Regions from separate parts of the Paenibacillus sp. MT86 genome, predicted to be linked through region 2. Evidence: predicted binding sites of a transcription regulator. Region 2 holds the regulator's gene; each other region holds the start of a gene.
The links. The regulator NrdR, encoded in region 2, represses ribonucleotide reductase genes. The targets are predictions, from matches to a motif close to AACACNATATATNGTGTT.

Region 1 (4,249 bases), 390 kb from region 2:
GTCCGGAAGCTCTTCGCCCGGATGGCTGTCCAGCCAATCCTGAGCAATCGGCACGAACTGCTCGTCGAAGCCGAGACGGCTTTGACGGAAGTATTTGAAGGCAAAGTACGGCTCGATGCCCGTCGAAGTTCCAACCATCGTACCCGTGCTTCCCGTCGGCGCTTGGGTAATGACGGTAACGTTGCGGGCGCCTTTTTTGCGGACCGCTTCGGCAACTTCCGGATACACCTCGGCCATATTTTTCATGAAGCCGCTTTGCAGATACAGTTCGGCATCGAATGCCTGGAACGAGCCCTTCTCCTCGGCAATATCCGCGGATGCAAGATACGCTTCGCGCGCGATGAAGCCATACAGCTTATCCAGGAACTCCAGCGATTCCGGGCTGCCGTAACGGATGTTCAGCTTGATCATCAGCTCGGCCAGACCCATCGTTCCGAGGCCTACGCGGCGCTCTTTTTTCTGGTTCAATTCGTTTTCTTCGAAATGGTAAGGCGTCCGGTCGATGACATTATCCAGGAAACGCACGGAGTAACGCGTCGTCGTAGCCAGCTCATCCCATGCGACGTCATGATTCGCTTCATCGTAGAACTTCGACAGGTTCATCGCGGACAGGTTGCATACGCCCCAGCCCGGAAGTCCCTGCTCGCCGCAAGGGTTGGTACAGATGATCGGGTTGAAATACCAGCTGTTGGACATCTGGTTGTAGTATTCCATGAAGACCACGCCCGGCTCTGCCGATTTCCATGCGGATTCGATAATGGTGTGCCATACCTCGCGTGCTTTAACCGTTTTATATGGAATGATGCTGCGTCCGGCTTTCTTCCATTTATCCAAATCGCCGTCCCACAGCTCATCGTAATCGGGATCGGTGGTATCCGGGAACACGAGCTCCCAGTCCAGATCTTCCTTCACGGCTTTCATGAAATCGTTGCTGACGCATACCGACAGGTTCGCGTTCGTGACTTGTCCCATCGTCTGCTTCACCGTAATGAAATCCTCCACGTCCGGGTGCCAATCGTTCATCATCAGCATGAGCGCGCCGCGGCGGCTTCCGCCCTGCTCGATCAGGCCTGTCGTATAACTGAACAATCCGCCCCACGATACCGCACCGCTGGAGGATCCGTTCACGCCTCTCACGATCGCGCGCCGAGGACGAAGGGAAGACAAGTTGATGCCGACACCGCCGCCGCGCGCCATGATCTCGGTCATCTCGCTCAGGGTTTCCATGATGCCGCCCCGGCTGTCCTTCGGGGAAGGAATGACGTAACAGTTGAACAGCGTCAATTCATCGCTTGCACCCGCTCCGGCAGCAATCCGTCCGCCCGGGACCAGCTTCCAATCATCCAGAATCTCGCGGAATTTCCCGCGCCACTCTTCCTGCAGTTCCGGCGTTGCCTCAACCGATGACATGGCGGCCGCGAGTCGATCCCACATTTCTTCCGGCGTTTTCTCGATGGTTAACGTCAGCTTCTCCACATCCGACTCCACAAGCTCGCCCTTCCGTGTCTTCACGGTGACCTTGCGGCCTTCGCGTTTCACGATTTCGCCAACTTCCTTGGTCGGAAATTTAGGATCATCCTTTGTCAGCACGAGCACCACGTCGCCGACCTTGGCGTTGTTGGTGTCCGCATCCTTCCAGGCATACCGGTCCAAAAAGATCTTCTCGCTTAAACCTTCCAGCCGCTGATTCTGCATCGTACTCAAGTGCAACTACCTCCTATATAAGATATAAAATTTAAAAGATTCCCAAGTATGTGCTCACCAACAACATAACCTGTTATGTAGCCGGTCAAACATCCAAAACCACTATACACACCACATATAGTGCTATTCATTCATTATACTACACTATATATAGGTTAACTATGCCGATAATGTGAAAATTAAGCCGACAGTTCCAAGCTCCCGCGCGCAAGCTTCCGCTTTCTTCCTCTCGCTCTCTTTTTCGCTGATCCCTATGAAAAAAAAGGATGAAAATATCCAATTCCAGCAGCCGTGCGCTCTATAAGGTATTCCGCGGCTGCCGAATCCGTGCAAGGTTATGAAGACTTCTTTTTTCGTCCATACTACATATACACCGCTGGCCCGGAATCTTTCATCACAGGAGGAGATCGACATGAACCAACAGCCATCTGCCGACTCAGGCATGATTTTCGACCCGCGCCTTCCCGTTCCATTGCAGATCGACCGTTCTTGGTTTGACGATCTCTCTGGCCGACTGGACAAAGGAGGCCCTTGGGGTGACTATCGTCTGGCCCAGCTTGCCGTTGAGGGCGAGAAATCGCGCCTCGTTACAAGCTTTGAAGAACTGCAGTGCCTCAAGCACCTTGGCGGTTTATCCCCGCTCCCCCATCAGACCGATACCGCAAGACGCGTTTTGTTCGAGATGTCGGGCAGAGCCATTTTGGCGGATGAGGTGGGACTTGGCAAGACGATTGAAGCCGGTCTTATTTTAAAAGAATACATCGTGCGCGGACTGGTATCCAAAGTGCTGATTCTCGTACCTGCTTCCCTGGTTCTGCAATGGGTCCGCGAGCTGAACTCCAAGTTCGGCATTCCCGCGGTCGCGCAGAAAAAAGCATACTCCTGGGGCAATGACATCGTTGTCGCCTCCATGGACACGGCCAAGCGCGATCCGCATCAGGAGATTCTGCTGAACCAGGAATACGACATGCTCATCATCGATGAAGCGCACAAGCTCAAGAACAAGAAAACATCCAATTATCAATTCATCCAAAAGCTGCGCAAAAAATACTGTCTCCTGCTCACCGCCACGCCGGTGCAGAACGACCTCAGCGAGCTCTTCAATCTCATCACGCTGCTGAAACCGGGCCAGCTTGGCGGCCAGGGACAGTTTGCCGCAAATTTTGTCGTGGATAAACGAAGACCGAAGAACCAGGACCAGCTCAAGGATGAGCTGTCCAAGGTCATGATCCGAAACCGTCGGGGCGAAGGCGAAGTGAAGTTCACGAAGCGGTCCGTCCGCAACGTGGGACTCAGCCTTTCGCCTGAAGAACAGTCATTATACGACGGCGTTACGTCCTTCGTCAAAGATCAGTATCAGGCAGCTGGGGGAAATTTAAGCAGTATGCTGTCGCTCGTCACCCTGCAGCGGGAAGTATGCAGCAGCCGGGATGCCGTCTTCGTGACCCTTGTTAATCTGTCCAAGAAGCTGCCGGAGGACTCTCCGCTGCGCGATAAAATTTGGGAGCTCGTCTATCTCATCAAGGCCATCAAAGCAAACACCAAGGCGGAAAAAGCCATCGAGCTCATTCAGCAAATGAACGAGAAGGTCATCGTGTTCACGGAATATCGGGCCACGCAGGAATACTTGCTCAATTATTTCCGCGATCACGGGCTGGTCTCCGTCCCGTACCGGGGCGGCATGAACCGCGGCAAGAAGGACTGGATGATGGACCTTTTCCGCGGCAAGGCGCAGGTCATGATCGCGACGGAAGCCGGCGGCGAAGGCATCAACCTGCAATTCTGTCACCATATGATCAACTTTGATCTGCCCTGGAATCCGATGCGGGTCGAGCAGCGGATCGGACGCGTGCACCGTCTAGGCCAGACCAATGACGTGAAGATCTACAACCTGTCGACTTCGGGAACCATCGAGGAGCATATCCTGAACCTGCTGCACGAGAAGATCAACATGTTCGAGATGGTCATCGGCGGGCTTGACGTTATCCTGGAGCGCTTCGAGAAGAAGGAAACGATCGAGAAGAGCCTGTACAAAATCATGCTGGAGTCCGGCAATGATGATGAAATCCGCCAGCGCATCAGCACATTGGGCGACTCCATTCACCATATCAAGCAGGACGTCGAGCTGGAAAGCGCGGCCGAAGAAACTCTCAGAGAGGAAGAAGCCTAATATGACCATGACGCCGCAGGAGGTGCAGCAGCACTTCATGGCCTATTTGGAAGCCACCGAATGCACCGTCATCGAAAAATCGCCCGAGCATGTCACCGTGAAACTGTCGCCGCAGGCCGACAAAATGCTCACCAACCGCCCCTATTACTGGGGGTTCGTGGAACGGACCGGGGCTCCCGCCGAAACGCTGTCGTTCAACTTCGTGTTTGATCCGGAAAAATACGACGAACGGCTTGCCAAGGCCGAAGAAACCAAAGCCAAAACCCAGCTTAACGCACCTGCGCAGGATCCGCTGCTGGCGCGCTATTACGGGAACGCCCCGGTGCTGCCGATCTTGGGGTCAGGCCGGATTCAGCGGGAGAATATCGGCTACGG
Region 2 (4,249 bases):
ACGCCGGGAGCCATTCATCAAGGGACACCGCAACGTGAAGTTACCACGGCAGGCCAAGAGCAGCTTCAGCGAGCGGTATTCTCCCTTGAAATACCGAAGATCGGCGTCGTCATTCAAATTCTCCGCAGCCCGACGAAAGCGGATCTGGACGACTCCGGCAGCATCTCACCATGGGAGGCGATGTGGCTGGGGATCGCGCTATCGCTCGATGCGTTCGGAGCCGGGCTCGGCGCAGCGATGCTGGGTTTCTCGCCGCTAGGCACCGCAGCCGTGGTTTCCTTGTTCAGCGGGATATTTCTGGTGCTGGGCATGCGGGTCGGCCTCCGTTTTGCGGCCAAGGGAGGCATGCGTTTTATCTCGTATTTGCCTGCTTTTTTATTAGTTGTCATGGGTATAATGAAGCTGTTATGAGGTGAAGTCATGAATATCGGTTTAACCGGAGGAATTGCAACAGGCAAAAGCACCGTGTCCTCCATGTTGGCCATGAAGGGAGCGCTTCTCGTCGATGCGGATATCATCGCCCGGGAAGTGATGCTCCCGGGTCATCCGGTGCTGGGTAAAGTGACCGAACATTTTGGACAAGCGATCCTGTTTGAAGACGGTACGTTGAATCGAAAGAAGCTCGGGGAGATGATTTTCCATCATCCGGAGCAGAGAGCGGCATTGAATGAGATTACACATCCGGCAATCCGGCAGGAAATACGGGAACGGACGGAGGCGTATGAACGGCAGCATCCCGACCGGCTCGTGGTAGCGGATATTCCATTGCTTCTGGAGGCAAGGGAAGACTATCCTTATCTGAAGCAGATCGCTGTTGTCTATGTCCCGCGCGAGCTGCAGCTTGCGCGTTTGATGGAGCGGGACGCTCTTACCCGGGAAGCGGCAGAGGCGCGTCTTAGCAGCCAGATGGACATTGAGGAGAAGAAGCTCCGAGCGGATATCCTGATCGATAACAGCGGCACGTTGGCCGAAACGCAGCAGCAGGTGGACAACCTGTGGAACAGGTTGGTTCAGTTATGAAGTGGCTTCGTAAAAAAAGGGTGCTGCTCCTGCTGTTCGTTTCTTTTGTAGCGCTGCTGTTCCTAAGTTCCAATTGGATGACCCTGCTGTATCCGATCCATTATAAGGATGAGATCCGCAAACATGCCGCTTATTATGAGGTCGATCCGTTTCTGGTGGCCTCGATCATCCGGGTGGAAACGAATTTCAAGCCGGGCAAGGAATCCAAGAAGGGGGCGCTGGGCATTATGCAGCTGATGCCGGATACGGCGAACTGGGCGATGGAAATGGCCAAGCTCCCGTCGGTGAACCTGCTGAGCGTAAAGAATGAAGTGGATGCGAACATCCAGCTGGGCACCTGGTACATTCAGAATCTGCACAAGGAAATGGACGGCAATCCGATTGCCGCCATCGCCGCTTATAACGCGGGCCCGGGGAACGTCAAGAATTGGATCAACAAGGGCATGTGGGACGGAACCTATGAGAACGTGAAGAGTATACCCATCGGGGAAACCCGGCATTATGTACAGCGCGTGATTTATTATTATAATCAATATACGGATGTGTATAAGGGCGGCTTCTAAAGAAAAAAAGAGCGCTGGACAGGCTCTTACATCGAGCCGCCAACACTCCTTTTTTTAAGGAAGAATCAATTATTGACCGGAGAATTGACCAGCCAATTGTTGCTCGGCCAGGGTTACAAGACGCTTTGTGATGTATCCCCCGATCGAACCGTTCTCATAGGAAGTCATGTTACCTTGGTATCCGTCTTGTGGAATGGAGATACCAAGTTCTTGAGCTACCTCGTACTTCAGTTGCTCAAGAGCAGCGTTTGCGCGAGGAACAACCAGGTTGTTGGAGTTGTTGGAGTTGTTGGAGTTGTTGTTGCTTTGTGCCATGTTAAGTTCACCTCCTTGGGTTGGTAAAAGTATTATGTCTCGGGTCTCGCATTTTCATAACATAAAAGACAAAAGTTTTGCTGGTAAATTTTTCTGACGCCCATTAAGGGCGAATCACGCTGAATACAAAGGAAGTGAAGACAACTTATGAAGTGTCCATATTGCAGTTATGCCGGAACGAAAGTGCTGGATTCCAGGCCTGCCAACGAGAATAAATCCATCCGCCGCCGCAGGGAATGCGAGCAGTGCAGCAAGAGATTCACAACCTTTGAAATGGTGGAGGAAACGCCGCTGATCGTCGTGAAAAAGGACGGAAGCCGCGAAGAGTTCAGCCGGGAGAAGGTGCTCCGCGGTTTGATAAGGGCATGCGAGAAGCGTCCGGTATCCGTGGACCAGCTGGATATGATCGTATCGGATGTCGAGAAGGCGCTGCGCAATACCGCGGCGGCGGAAGTGGAGAGCCGCCAGATCGGGGAGCTTCTGATGGAACGGTTATATCCGGTCGACGAGGTGGCTTACGTTCGGTTTGCGTCCGTATACCGGCAGTTCAAGGATATCAATATGTTCATGAAGGAACTGAAAAGTCTGCTGTCCAAGGATACGGACGTGCAGGAGCTGTAAGAGCGCCACGGTTCTTAAACGACCCTGGTGCTCTTCCGGCGCTCTCATGGCGCCAAATTCTCAACATCGATAAGTGACATTATATAGAGAAGGAAAAAAGGCACTGCGCATTATCAAAAAAGTTCTGAAAAAGTGTTGACATGCCTGCTGATTTTTTATATGATATAGAAGTCGCTTACGGGGCCTTAGCTCAGCTGGGAGTACGTCGTTGTCGGAAACATTGCCCCAAGAATGATTGTAAATCGAATACCAGCGTTTCATGTAATTCGTTTCCTTGAAAGGAATTATATGGGCCTTTAGCTCAGCTGGGAGAGCGCTTGCATGGCATGCAAGAGGTCAGCGGTTCGATCCCGCTAAGGTCCACCAAACAACTACGACGAAACGGCAGAGATGCCGTTTTTTTGTATCTAGAATTAGTTGTTGGATGGCAGAGAGTGTATGTCTCCAGCGCCAGTAGTGTTTCTGCAACTATTCGTTGACCCTGTGGCTTCTAATTGGAGTCATCGTGCTGGTTTTAAATGCTAAATCAAAGCAATCCAATCATGTGGAGTGCCTAATATTGATGGTACGAAATGAGATATGACAGTACTGCTCAAATCTAAAGTAAAGGAGACCTTGCATATAGCGAGGTCTCCTTTTCTAACCCTTGTACAACGACGTCTGCCAAGTAAGCGTGAAACAACAAAGCATCCTAACAGTCCCAACTGAACAGCAAACTTTGGTAGATTAATAGAGCTTAAAGGGCGACTAACTCTGCGAGCTTGGCCGCGACGTCTGCCATGGGCTCTTCTGCAGTGTTCAATCCGCTTCGTGATCCGAGCAAGGGACTGACTTCGCGGAGAGCTTCATATGTTGTATCATGCACAATCGGAACGAGCCGATCACCTGCAAGGAGTGCCGAAAGTTCTTTGTCGGCGATGCCCTCTGTTGGGAGGCGGCGTAGCAATGCAGGAGTCACAAGCACAATTCCAACTCGCGAGTTGGCCAAGCCTTTGTCAATAGCGCGAAGCAGCGGCACACCAAGGCCAATGTCTTTCTCGCTAAACCAGACGGAGACACCGTGTGACTCTAGCAGATCGTGCAACTCCTTGGCGGCTCCCTTCCTGTTGTCCCACGCATGGCAAAGGAAGACGTCACGAAGGTCAGGTTGTTTTGCTAGGGTTTCGACGCTGTTGCGGATTGGTGTTAATGACCGAATTTCTTCGGACGTGTACAATAGAGCCGAACCTGCTCCTGACCAGCGCGGCTTTGAACTGCGGACGGAACCGCCGCCGCTGCTTCTGCCGCCCCCACTTGTCAGGGAAGTGGAGTAAGGCGAGGGCGAGTATGAGCTGTAGCCGCCACCACTACTATAGCGGCGATAACTCCCTCTGCATGCTGGGCAGTTGGCTGCGGCACTCGCCGAACGATGTCCTTCTACTGGGGCTGTACATCTAGCCATGTCTCTACTTCCTCTAAATAACTTGAATATTAAAACTATTGTATCATGTTTCCGTAGATGTATCCTACCTCCAGTCCCTCATTCCAGTTGCTTATTTCATTCCAGCAAATTCAACCAAAACGATGAGAATATCTTGAAACAACGCCCCAAGAAATCTACTACACACAAACTTCCAAGGAAGCGTTTTTCATGAACAAACCTATCCATGTATATCAACTCGAAAATCGACCCTGCGACCGAGCGGCATCTGCTCTCCCTCATGCAGCGGCATCTCAAATTGAACCTCGAA
Region 3 (4,249 bases), 3.5 Mb from region 2:
CGGGTATATGAAAAGAATTCGTGTAATATTCGCGGTCAGTCACACCCTCGATCACCCCGAAGGTCTGCCGGTCGAGCTTCGTGAATTTCCCGGATAACCCTTCTGCCGGCGTGGCAAACAGCGTGATGTTCAGGTTATACCTTTCACCGGCTGCATCGCAAAACCGGCGCATATGCCGGATGATCTCGATCCCCAGCCCTCGGCTGTCCTCATCCTCGCCGTGATGCCGTCCGGTCAACGCCTTCAGGCATTCGGCCAGCCCGATAAATCCAAGCGCCAGGGTGCCGTGCTTGATCAGCTCGCGCACCTTATCCTCCGGCGCCAGCGCCTCGCCGCCTTCCCACACGCCCTCCCGCATCATGAAATCGGACGCTTTGGCCGGTTGGTCGGCCTGCAGCTCGTAACGGTGAATCAAGCCCTCCACCGCAATTCTCATATAATGATCCAGCTGTTGATAGAAACGGTTCAGGTCCGGCACTTCCCGCTTTCCTTGAACGATGCCATGTTCAATCCCGAGCCGGACCAAATTGATCGTATTAAAGGACAGGTTGCCCTTGCCGCTTAGGCGGTTTCGCCCAAAGCGATCCGAAATCGTGCGGGTCCTGCAGCCCATGGTGGCAATAATCGTGTCCGGGTCGCCCGGGTTATAATAGACGAGATTAAACGACGCGTCCACGTTGACGAAATTCGGATAGAGCCTGCGGCTGGAGCACTCGACGGCTTTCAGGAACAGGTCGTAATTCGGCTCGCCTTCCGCCTGGTTGACCCCCTGCTTGCACTGGAAAATATGCTGCGGAAATATCGGCGTCTCTCCCCCGCCGAGCCCCTTCATCGTGGCATCCAGCAGGGCGTGGGACACCAGCCTTCCTTCGGTTGACGTGCACATGCCGTAATTCAACGAAGTGAAAGGAATTTGTCCGCCGGCCCGGCTGCTCATCGTATTCAAATTATGGATCAAGGATTCCGCGGCCTGCTTTGTTTCATTCACCGTTTCATGATAGGCATAATGGTATATTCGCGGATATGTGTCCTTCAGCTGCTCATTGTCTATGTATATTTCGTGATCCTCAAGAGCTCGTTCATACGGCCGATCCGCTCCCAGCCCCGCTTCTCCGAAGTAGGCCAGCCCTTTGCGAAAATGCCGACGAAACGATTTGCCGACATACGGCGCGAGATCCCAATCGATTTTGCTGCCGGACACGCCGCCGAATTGGCTGTTCTGCTGGGATTGAAAGATGATGGCTACCAGCGCCATGGCGGTCATGATGCTCTGCGGCGGCCTGACCGATCCGTTACCGGTATTGAAGCCCTTGGCCAGCAACCGGCCGAACGGGATGAAGATGCAGTTCGTCGTTCCCAGCGCATACTGGTCCAGGTCATGAACGTATACATACCCATCCCTCACCGCTCTCGTGAGCTCTGTCGGCAGGATGAATTTGCTTGCCATCCATTTGGCGTATTCGGAGCCGATCCGGCTCATTTTTCCGCTGAAGGATTCCCCGTTCAGATTCGCGTTCTCCCGCAGCAGGTCCAAATCGGTTACCCCGATCACATCCCTGCTGATCTTATAAAGCTCTCCCCGCCGCATCCGCTCCAGATCGCGGGCCTCCCTGTAATGTTGATAGGCAGCTGCTACTTCGGGATAACCCGTGCTTTGCAAATGCTCCACAACGAAATCTTGAATCTCCTCCACGCTAACCTGGTCCATCCCCGCAGTGGCATGGGCAACCTCATCTCCAATCCGCAAGGAAGCATCCTTGCGGGAAACACCCTCTACCGCCATAAAAGCTTTATCCACCGCCTCCACGATTCGGATCGTCTCAAATTTTACCAGGCATCCGTCTCTCTTCATGACCTTCATGAATAGGAACAACTCCTCTTCTTCATATCGTTAACACACTATATATAGTTTTATTTTATCAATTTACATCCATATATAGTTTAGTGCTGTGATATAGGTCACGATGGTCGGTCTTTAAAATCGAATAGGGCTGCACTTACGCGTAACCCTGAAGGGGATACTGCCCTACAAAAAAAAGGCACCTCGGGCGATCCTTGGATCACCATCGGGTACCTTCTTGTTTGACCGATGACAATTTAACTTTCCACAGGCGGCATCGGGGTTGGCGTCGGCTTGGCATAGCCGGTGCTGTATTTCTCGTCGATCGCGGTCCGGATATCCGTTAAGCTCATACCCTCGCTGCTCATTTTGGCAGATTCCACGGCAATGTCCAAACACACCCCGCAGCGGGTGCCGTGATCGTCCCACACCACCGTGCCGTCCTCCTGAATCTCATCGATAAAACAGTTCAGGTTGCTCTCATGACCGGCACTTTCCCCGCAGCCGCAGTAACAAGGAATGTATTTCAGGACATTACTCACCTGCGCGGACAAAGCATAAATCGTTTGGAGCTCGCTGGTCTGGCTCTTCAAAAAGGTCGGCAGCTCATCGATCGAAGACGTCGCCTCCTGGATATCCCCGTTGGACAGCTGCGTCTGATGTCCGTGCTCATGCGCCGCCTCGGCTGCCTGTCCACCTGCGACCTGCTCCTGGGCGCTTTTTCCCGAACAGCCGCTCAGCATAAGGCCGGCGGACAGCAGCAGGATGACAAACCGTTGTTTCCCTGTTTTCATCATTCATTTCCTCCATTTAATTAAGCTAGCGGCCGTAAATCCCGTTATCGCCATACGACCCTATTCTTCGCGTCGTAATCGCTGGTTGTGGGCGATCTTGGCTTCGTTCCCCTGCTCCGTGGCCTGATAGAACACCCGGCGGGAGAGCTCCTTCGGCAAATACTCCTGCTTCACGTAATGGCCCGGATAAGCGTGCGGGTACTTGTAGCCGACATGTCCCAGCTTAACCGCCCCCGAGTAATGCGCATCGCGCAGATGCAGCGGAACCTCCGCCGATTTCACTTCATCCATGGCGGACATCGCGCGGGATATGGCGGATACAACGCCATCGGATTTCGGGCTCTCCACGGCGAACAGGATCGCCTGGGCGATATTCAGCTTGGCTTCCGGCCAGCCGTTGTTCCGGTAGGCATCCAATGCGCTTACCGCCTGCACCATGGCTTGGGGATTGGCCAGCCCGATATCCTCGCTGCTGGCAGCAATCAGGCGGCGGATGAACACCATCGGGTCCATGCCGAGCTTTTCGACTGCATACAAAAACCAGAACAGCGCTGCATCGCTGGAGCCCCGAATGCTCTTGTGAAAAGCGGACAGCACATCATACTGCGTGGACTCGTCCGCACGCACGGTAGGCCGGCGAATCGATTCCTCCGCCACCTCCAGCGTGATATGGACCGTACCGCTTGCGTCCGGCGGCGTCGTCATCGCGGCCAGCTCCAGCGCATTGAGTGCACGCCGGATATCCCCGTTCGCCATGGCTGCAATGTGCTCCAGCGCTTCCTCATCGGCCTTGAGATCCATGAACCCAAGACCCTTTTCTTGATCGATCAGCGCGCGCCGCATCGCGATCATGGAATGGTCCTTGGTCAGCGGCTGTAGCTGAAACAAAGTGGACCGGCTCATTAGAGCCCCGTTGACATAATGAAAGGGGTTCTCGGTCGTCGCGCCGATAAATATGATCGTGCCGTTCTCCACGGCAGGCAGCAGCGCATCCTGTCTGGAGCTGTTGAAGCGGTGCACCTCATCCAAAAACAGGATCGTTTTGGTACCGTACAGGCTGCGGTTGCTCTGGGCTTGTTCAATGACTTCCCTAACGTCCTTGACCGTGGCTTCCACCGCGTTCAGCCGAACGAAATGCCCCTTCGTTTGCTGGGATATGATATGCGCAAGCGTTGTTTTGCCGCATCCCGGCGGGCCGTACAATAAAATCGATGAGACCTGGTCTGCCTCTATGGCCCGCCGGAGCAGTTTGCCCGGTCCGATAATATGCTCTTGTCCTATATATTCATCCAGCGACGAAGGGCGCATCCGATCGGCCAGCAGCCGGGAGTCCCGGTCCCCTTCACGCCCGATACTGAATAAATCCATGGCTACACTTCCTTGTCTGATATCGATGCAAAAATAAGTCGATTCCATTCAATCCATCACGCTCTATCATATCATATTCGAATTCGCCGTGCCTGCGCTGCGGCAACTTCCTGTCCTACGCTTCATTCGTCCCATGGCTCGGATATTGCATTTTATTTTGATCATATCCAACTTTTATCGAACCGGAAGCGTTTCATATAATAGGGAAGCGTTTGAAAAGCCTGATCTGGGGAGAATGTGATGACGA

Region 1: the regulator NrdR is predicted to act here: its motif matches at 1,812-1,829, upstream of AC3RCL_RS22490 (adenosylcobalamin-dependent ribonucleoside-diphosphate reductase).
Region 3: the regulator NrdR is predicted to act here: its motif matches at 1,896-1,913, upstream of AC3RCL_RS07970 (anaerobic ribonucleoside triphosphate reductase).

What each region holds. Positions count from the first base shown of each region.
Region 1 covers NZ_CM179499.1:5,000,202-5,004,450, forward strand. Annotated here, with positions in the region: gene AC3RCL_RS22490 (adenosylcobalamin-dependent ribonucleoside-diphosphate reductase) at 1-1,695, opposite strand, end outside; gene AC3RCL_RS22495 (DEAD/DEAH box helicase) at 2,117-3,874, shown strand; gene AC3RCL_RS22500 (YqhG family protein) at 3,876-4,249, shown strand, end outside.
Region 2 covers NZ_CM179499.1:5,390,869-5,395,117, reverse strand. Annotated here, with positions in the region: gene AC3RCL_RS24215 (MntP/YtaF family protein) at 1-411, shown strand, start outside; gene coaE (dephospho-CoA kinase) at 421-1,020, shown strand; gene AC3RCL_RS24205 (lytic transglycosylase domain-containing protein) at 1,017-1,583, shown strand; gene AC3RCL_RS24200 (alpha/beta-type small acid-soluble spore protein) at 1,653-1,898, opposite strand; gene nrdR (transcriptional regulator NrdR) at 2,046-2,519, shown strand; tRNA gene AC3RCL_RS24190 (tRNA-Ala) at 2,810-2,885, shown strand; gene AC3RCL_RS24185 (toll/interleukin-1 receptor domain-containing protein) at 3,256-3,735, opposite strand.
Region 3 covers NZ_CM179499.1:1,843,851-1,848,099, reverse strand. Annotated here, with positions in the region: gene AC3RCL_RS07970 (anaerobic ribonucleoside triphosphate reductase) at 1-1,861, opposite strand, end outside; gene AC3RCL_RS07965 (PCYCGC domain-containing protein) at 2,098-2,637, opposite strand; gene AC3RCL_RS07960 (replication-associated recombination protein A) at 2,695-4,002, opposite strand; gene AC3RCL_RS07955 (hypothetical protein) at 4,243-4,249, shown strand, end outside.